2 regions of the Rhizobium sp. BK098 genome follow, and region 2 is predicted to be linked to the other one. Evidence: riboswitches for the same ligand, from Rfam matches in the RefSeq annotation. Region 2 holds a riboswitch; the other holds the start of a gene.
What was found. Region 2 has a riboswitch for cobalamin ahead of FHT73_RS13365 (ABC transporter substrate-binding protein). Riboswitches for the same ligand answer to the same signal wherever they lie in the genome.

Region 1 (4,101 bases), on a different contig from region 2:
GACGACGGGTGTCAGGGTCACGATCGAATAGCTGCCGATGATCAGCTCGAAGGCGTAGAAGGCGCCGGTGAGCGGCGCGTTGAAAGCGGCGGCGATGGCGCCGGCCGCGCCGCAGCCGACGAGCATGCGCAGATCCGCGCGGCGCATCTGCATCTTGTAGCCGAATTTGGAGGCGATGCCGGCGGCAATCTGCGTGTAGCCGGCCTCAAGTCCGACAGAGGCGCCGAATCCATTCGAGATCAGGTTCTGCACGGCAACGATGATACTGTCGGTGAGCGACATGCGACCGCCGTGCAGCGCATTGGCTTCGATCGGGTCGACCATCGGCTTTTTGCGTGTGCGGGACAATATGTAGAGCAGGATGCCGAGAATGATGCCACCTGCGATCGGTGCGATGAACACTACCGATTTGTCCCGAATTGCCATTGCCGCCGAACTCAAGCGTTCGTAGTCGGTTATGCCATAGATGACGCTGTGAAGTTTGCGCGAGATATAGCTCATCGCCGTGACCGCACAGCCGGATACTATGCCTACCAGCGCTCCGGCGAAGACAAGTCCCAATTCGCCACGGCGCAGCAATGCCCTGAAGCGACCGAGATCGAATAGGGCCGAGAAGACGCCGAGGCGTCGCGGTTGGAATTTCTGCAGCATGGGAAACGGACGATACGTTTTACTCGAATGTGAGAGCTTACCCTCTATAAACTCCTAACATCAAAGAAATACGGCAAAAAAGCCGCTGGTTTCATGAGAATTTTCCGCCGATTTCGCAATCGGGACGGCGCAGGTCGCATCCATGCCCTTGATTGACTTGACGTAAGTGAAAGCCTAATCATTGCCGGCATAACGAATGGTTCCCGAGCGGCGATCTGCCGCATGGGATGAAAAGGGAATGTGGAGGGACGGACCCAATCCGGGCGTTCTCATCACAGCCGACCCCGCGACTGTAGAGCGGTCAGGGTCTTTCATTCGGTTCGAAGCCTATTCTGTCGATGGTTCGCATGGGGCGAACGGGGCGGGACAGGCTCAAGTCGAAAAAGCCACTGGCGTGGCATCATGATTAACCGGGGCTGGACGCCTCTTATTCTACGAATCGTCCGCCTTTTCATGATGGACTGCCGGGAAGGCGAGAAAGATCCGCTTGTGCACGATTGGGGGCGACCGGTTTCGGTCCGCCCCCGTCGCGGCGCCTTATCCGCGAGCCAGGAGACCTGCCATGCGTGCCAGGCACAAAGCCTATTATGGAACGTCAGTTCCGCTGCCAGCACGGAGGTTGTCATGGCGCAAGACGAGTTTTTTTCGGCGTTTGGACGCCTGTTTCCCGGTATCGACTTAGTGCTGGTGGCGCTCGCTTTTGCGTGTGAGCGGGCATAACACATGTCGCCTCCGGCTTCCCAAGCAGTCTTCGTCCTTGGCGGCGCGCGTTCCGGCAAATCCAGGTTTGCCGAATCCCTGGTTTCGGACACGGGTCTTGAACGTCACTATGTGGCGACAGGGCAGGCATGGGACGACGAGATGCGCGAGCGCATCGCGAAGCATCGTGCCGACCGCGGCGACCTTTGGCAGACGCATGAGGAGCCAATCGATCTCGTCGGGCAGCTTGCCGCCATCGATGCCGAGGGGCGGGCAGTGCTTGTCGACTGCCTGACGCTATGGGTCACCAATCTGATGATGGCCGAGCGTGACATGGCGGCGGAATTTGCCGCCCTGACCGCCTTTCTGCCGACCGCACGATCGAGGCTCGTTCTCGTCTCCAACGAAGTTGGCTTGGGAATCGTGCCGGAAAATCGCATGGCGCGCGAATTTCGCGATCATGCCGGCCGTCTGCACCAAATGGTCGCAGCGGCAAGTGCCGAAGTCTATTTTATCGCAGCGGGCTTGCCGCTGAAAATGAAGGGTTGATGCATATGAACCAGGAAAAGATTCCCGCCACCGTCATCACCGGCTTCCTCGGAGCCGGCAAGACGACGATGATCCGCAACCTCCTGCAGAATGCCGGCGGCAAGAAGATCGCGCTGATCATCAACGAGTTCGGCGATCTCGGCGTCGATGGCGACGTGCTGAAGGGGTGCGGCGCGGAGAACTGCACCGAAGACGATATCATCGAGCTGACCAACGGCTGCATCTGCTGCACCGTGGCCGACGACTTTATTCCAACCATGACGAAGCTTCTGGAGCGAGATGCGCGCCCCGACCACATCGTCATCGAAACGTCAGGCCTTGCTCTGCCGCAGCCGCTGGTCGCTGCCTTCAACTGGCCCGACATCCGCACCCACGTCACCGTCGACGGCGTCATCACCGTCGTCGATAGCGCCGCCGTCGCCGCCGGCCGTTTCGCCGACGACCACGACGCCGTCGAGGCTGCCCGCGTCGAGGATGATTCGCTCGACCACGAAAGCCCCATCGAGGAGCTTTTTGAGGACCAACTGACCTGCGCAGATCTGATCGTGCTCAACAAGACCGACCTGATCGATATCGACGGTCTCGGCCGTGTCCGCGCCGAGGTTGCCTCGCGCACGGTCCGCAAGCCGACGATCATCGAAGCGAAGAACGGCGATGTGCCGGCCGCCATCCTGCTCGGCCTCGGAATCGGCACGGAAGACGATATTGTCAACCGCAAATCCCATCACGAGCTGGAGCATGAGGACGGCACGCCGCACGATCACGACGAGTTCGACAGCTTCGTCGTCGAGCTTGGCCCGATCGCCGATCCGGTGGCTTTCGTCGATGCGCTGAAGGGCGTGATTGCGGAGCATGACGTGCTGCGCCTCAAGGGCTTTGTCGATGTCCCCGGCAAGCCCATGCGCCTGCAGGTGCAGGCCGTCGGCAGCCGCATCGACACCTATTTCGATCGCCCCTGGACACCGGGCGAAGCTCGCGCGACCCGGCTCGTGGTGATCGGTCTGCACGAGATGGACGAGACGATCGTGCGCAAGGCGATCGAGGCGCTGGCCTAAGGGAAATCCATGCATCTCCTCCTGGCACAGAAGGGAACGATCAGCGACGGCGAGGAGGCGATCGACCTTGGGCAGTCGCCCGGCGATATCCTCTTTCTGTCGGCTGCCGATACCGAGCTTGCGGCGATTGCCGCGGCGCATGGTGAGGGCGACCGTTCCCTTCGGCTTGCAAGCCTGATGAGCCTCAAGCATCCGATGTCCGTCGATACCTATGTCGACAGGACAGCGCGGCATGCGAAGCTCATCATCGTGCGGGCGCTGGGAGGGGCGAGTTACTTCCATTATGCTCTGGAAGCGCTGCATGCCTGCGCGGCGCGCCAGGGCGCCTTGATTGCGGTGCTGCCGGGGGATTCGAAGCCGGATCCTGGGCTGACGCCATTCTCCAACGTTGCGCTCGATGATCTCAACGCGCTCTGGTCCTATCTGATCGAGGGCGGGGAAGCGAATTCCCGGGCGTTTCTTGTCTATGCAGAGGCGATGCTCACGGGCGCTGAGAAGCCTATGCCTGCTGCACCCCTGATGAAGGCCGGGATATGGTGGCCGGGCAGGGGCGTGATCGGCGTCGAGGAGTGGAGGGGGCTCGAAATCGAATGGAGAGCTTGCCCCTCACCCCAGCCCTCTCCCCGTATTGACGGGGAGAGGGGGCATATCGAGGCCACGGCTCCCCCTTCGCCCCGCTTGCGGGGAGAAGGTGCCCGGAGGGCGGATGAGGGGCAAGACTCTCCTTTGAAGCAGTCGTCGGACGCCGACATCGCTTTCGAACAGGTGGTGACCCCTGCAGGATTCGACCCCCCGACGGTTGCCGTTTCTTTCTACCGCGCGCTGGTTCAGAGCGGTGAAACCAGACCCGTCGAGGCCATGATAGAGGCCCTCATTGCCGAGGGCATGCGGCCGTTGCCGGTCTTTGCCTATAGCCTGAAGGACGCCGTGTCCGTCGGCATTCTCGAAAGCGTCTTTACCGAGCTGAAACCGGGCGTGGTCATCAACGCCACCGGCTTTGCCGTTTCGGCGCCGGGCGCGGATCGTCAGGCGACGGTACTGGAAACGGGCGACGCCGTGGTTCTGCAGGCCATCTTCTCGGCTTCATCGAAGGAGGCGTGGGAGGCATCCTCGCAGGGGCTTTCGGCGCGCGATCTCGGCATGAATG
Region 2 (4,101 bases):
TGGAACGCCTCCGATCGTGCGACGACCGTCTCTCCACGCGGGGAGGCAAGGCGCTCACAAATGTCGGTAGGAGGCGCAGGCAGCATCGCGGCGGACGCAATCCGGCATGCCTCGCATCCGGGTGCGTAGGCTTTCCCGTGCACCTTGCCGTCGGCATCCTTGTAGGTGATGCAAAGAACGGGCAGGGAGCCATCCGGAAGCCGGTACTGGGCAAGCTCGATCGGGGATATTTCGTCCGCGGTTGCGACGATCGGTTGATGGGCGAAGCCGACGAGCAACAGCGCAACGGCGCAAAGAATGCGCGCGCTCCACTGAAATGTTCGCGAAATCGTCTTCCGCATGCTTGTCCCCACCACCGCATTCGCGGATAAGGTTTCAGTCATAGGGCAGGCGCATCACAAGCGCAATGCGTCAATTCGTGCCGCGATGCCGCCGCACTGCCGATCGATGAGAGGCATATAAACTATTTTTAGAGATCGCATGGTATCTCATAAGGACTTCGACCATGCCGCCGCAGCTCATCTATCGCGGCGCGTTGCGAAGACTGGGAATCGCCATGGAAGTCGAAACACATCTGATCTCGCTAATACGTGTCCTCGGCCAGGTGGCGATTATTGTCTATGCCTATTCCTGGGTCATCCGTATCGTCGAGCGCGGCGCTTTGAAATCCGTGGCCGTCGGGCTGTTGTTCGGGCTGGTCGGCATCCTGTCCATGGGCGATCCCATCCAATGGATGCCAGGTGTGATCCAGGATGGCCGGTCGATCCTCCTTGTCCTTACGCCAATCTATGGCGGCCTTTTGGGAACCATTGTCGCTGCGGCGATGATGGCGCTGTTTCGGTACATGGTGGGCGGCATGGGCGCGGTGGTCGGCGTAGCCGGCATCGTAATCGTTGCAATCGCGGGCTATGTACTCACTCTGCTGCCGCGGCAATGGACCGGCACGGGATGGCGGCGATCGGCTCTGTTCGGTCTGGCGACCTGTTCATCCATTGTGGTTGTTTTCCTTTTTCCGTGGACGGTTGCGCGCGCCCTTCTTATCTCGGCGACACTTCCGGTGACGATCGTCAATATCCTCGGCGTCATGCTGTTGTCGGATCTCTTGCAGCGGGAGCAATATCGCATTGGCATCCAGCGCGCGCTGGAGAACGAAGCGAGCCTCGATCCGCTGACAAGGCTTCCCAACCGCCGGGTGCTGCAGCGCGAAGGCGATCGATGCAGCAAGGAAGCGGGTATGCGGCGTATCCCCTTCTCGATCATCATGCTCGATATCGATCACTTCAAGAAGATCAACGATAGCTGGGGCCATTCCTTCGGTGACACCGTTCTGGCGCGGTTGGCCGATGTCATCAGGCAAACCGTCCGCAAGACTGATATTGCCGCCCGTTATGGCGGCGAGGAGATCGTCGTGCTGCTGCCCAACACCGATACGCGAGCCGCCGCTGCCGTCGCGGAGAAAATTCGCAAGGACATCGAGGACACGACCTTGATGTTCGAGCAGGAGGCCGTCCATGTCACGGTCAGCATCGGCATCGCCTGCTCCCTCGAACCGACGACAGATTTCAAACATGTGCTCGAGGCCGCCGACAAGGCGCTCTATCGGGCGAAGGCGGGCGGGAGAAATCGTGTGGAACTGGCAGAGGCCGCATAGGCCCGCCGCCTTTCCTTCCCATGGGCATGGCGTGCTCTGTCTCATTTCTATCCAAGCGTCCTTGACGGAACGAGGCAGTCCGTAATAACTGGACGTGACGGTTCCCCAAGGAAGACTCCGCGGGGATTAATAGGGAACACGGTGAGGATGACCCAAGCGGGACCTAGACCGTGGCTGCCCCCGCAACTGTAAGCGGATTGCCGATCATCCGGGAATGACCAGCCTGCTGGTTCCTTCCTGAGGCTTTGAGCCGCGCCACTGCAAGCATGCTTGCGGGAAGGCCGATGATAGTCAGATATCCGCAAGCCAGGAGACCTGCCGTCGATCACGATCCAATCAGCCGGGCGGGGATGCTCGGAAAGGACAGAGAATGATTGACCTGCGCCTTCGACATTATCCGACACCTATCGGCCTTGATTGGGATCTCCGCAGCCGGCGGCCGTCTTTCTCAGCGCGATCGCGCTGACGCCGCCCCGTTTCCTTAATCCTATCGAGACCTTTCATGCGCCATTTTTTGACGACCATTGCATTTGCACTTGGGCTGACCGGTTTTGCCGGCGCCGGTTTTGCCGCCACCCAATATCCTCTCACCATCGATAATTGCGGTCAGAAGGTCACTTTTGAAAAGGCTCCGGCCAAGATCGTTTCGATCGGCCAGGGCATGAGTGAAATCCTCTTTTCGCTCGGCCTTGCCGACAAGATTGCCGGAACGGCGGTCTGGGTCGGCCCGGTTCTGCCGCAATATGGCGAAGTCAACGGCAAGATCCCGCGGCTCGCCGATAACGATCCGAGCTTCGAATCCGTCGTTGGCAAGGCTCCGGATCTCGTCGCTGCCGAATTCGAATGGCATGTCGGCGCGCAGGGTTCCGTCGGCACACGCCAGCAATTTTCGGAACTCGGGATCAATACCTATGTTGCTCCGACCGATTGTGTCGCCAAGGTCAATACCGATGGCGGCGATGGTGTGCGCAAGGAGCTTTTCACGATGGATCTGGTCTATCAGGAAATCGCCGAGCTCTCGCAGATCTTCGACGTTAGGGATCGCGGCGATGCCCTGATCGCGGATCTGAAAAAGCGCGAGGCGGATGCAGTCGCTTCGATTGCCGCTGCCAAGGCCAAGGATCTTCCGATCGTGTTCTGGTTCTCCAGCAAGGAGGTCAATGGCGATGCCTATATCGCCGGCAAGAACAGCGCGCCGGCCTATATCCTGAAGACGCTCGGCGCCAGAAACGTGGTGACGACGGAAGAAGAATGGCCGATGGTCGGTTGGGAAACCATTTCGCAGGCCAACCCGGCCGTGATCGTCATAGCCACCATGGACCGCCGCCGCTATGCGGCCGACGATCCGAAGGTCAAAGTCGATTTCCTCGAAAAAGATCCAGTCACCAGCCAGCTCGACGCCGTTAAGAACAAGCGTTTCGTCATGATGGATGCGCAGTCGATGAACCCGACCATCCGCACCATCGACGGCATTGAAGTATTGGCCAAGGGCATCAAGTCCTTCGGCCTGGCGCAGTAAGATATGGGTCTCGCCGCAAAACGCAGGACATGGTGGGCGCTCTTGGCGCTCGCCATGGCTGCCGTCATTCTTCTGACCTTCATGATCAGCCTCGCCGTATCGATCGGCGAGATTTCGATCCCGCTGTCGACCACAGTAAAGGCCGTTTCGAACCGGTTGTTCGGAACGAGCTTCGAACTCAGCCGGATCCATCAGGGGATCGTCTGGGACTATCGCCTGAGCCGCGCGCTCGTTGCTGCAAGCACCGGTGCGTCGCTTGCCTTGAGCGGGGTGGTCTTGCAGGCGTTGCTGCGCAATCCGCTCGCCGAACCCTTTGTGCTCGGGATTTCCGCCGGCGCCTCCACCGGAGCGGTCTGCATCATGATCCTCGGTCTTGGCTACGGCATTTTAGGCCTTTCCGGCGGCGCTTTCCTCGGCGCGGTTGCAGCCTTTCTTTTCGTCGGCCTGCTTGCCGCCGGAGTCGGCGGCACGAGCGAGCGCATCATTCTATGCGGCGTCGCCGGTTCGCAGCTTTTCAACGCGCTCACCTCCTATATCGTCACCACCTCGGCCAATGCGGAGCAGGCGAGGGGCGTCATGTTCTGGCTGCTCGGCTCCATGAGCGGCGTGCGCTGGCCGGACGTTTATCTTTCCGGGCCGGTCGCCATCATCGGCTTCGCCGTCTGCATGGCACATGTCCGCGTGCTTGATGCCTTCATCTTCGGCACGGATGCTGCCGCATCGCTTGGCATTGCGGTCAAGCGCGCCCAAGTCGTTCTGCTTGGCGTGACGGCTTTCATGACGGCAGCGGTCGTCAGCATCGTCGGGTCGATTGGTTTCGTCGGGCTCGTCATTCCGCATGCGGCCCGCTTCGTTGTCGGGCCAAGCCATGACCGGCTGCTGCCGGCAGCAGCTTTGGCCGGCGCCATCTTTATGGTCGCCGCCGATATCA

Region 1: linked by a shared signal. The riboswitch ahead of cobU (bifunctional adenosylcobinamide kinase/adenosylcobinamide-phosphate guanylyltransferase) and the one ahead of FHT73_RS13365 (ABC transporter substrate-binding protein) in region 2 are both predicted to bind cobalamin.

What each region holds. Positions count from the first base shown of each region.
Region 1 covers NZ_JACHYY010000001.1:688,672-692,772, forward strand. The annotation lists gene FHT73_RS03330 (chloride channel protein) at 1-651, opposite strand, end outside; cobalamin riboswitch at 832-1,231, shown strand; gene cobU (bifunctional adenosylcobinamide kinase/adenosylcobinamide-phosphate guanylyltransferase) at 1,375-1,899, shown strand; gene cobW (cobalamin biosynthesis protein CobW) at 1,905-2,954, shown strand; gene cobN (cobaltochelatase subunit CobN) at 2,964-4,101, shown strand, end outside.
Region 2 covers NZ_JACHYY010000004.1:296,315-300,415, forward strand. The annotation lists gene FHT73_RS13355 (hypothetical protein) at 1-341, opposite strand, end outside; gene FHT73_RS13360 (diguanylate cyclase) at 506-1,651, shown strand; cobalamin riboswitch at 1,733-1,989, shown strand; gene FHT73_RS13365 (ABC transporter substrate-binding protein) at 2,154-3,170, shown strand; gene FHT73_RS13370 (iron ABC transporter permease) at 3,174-4,101, shown strand, end outside.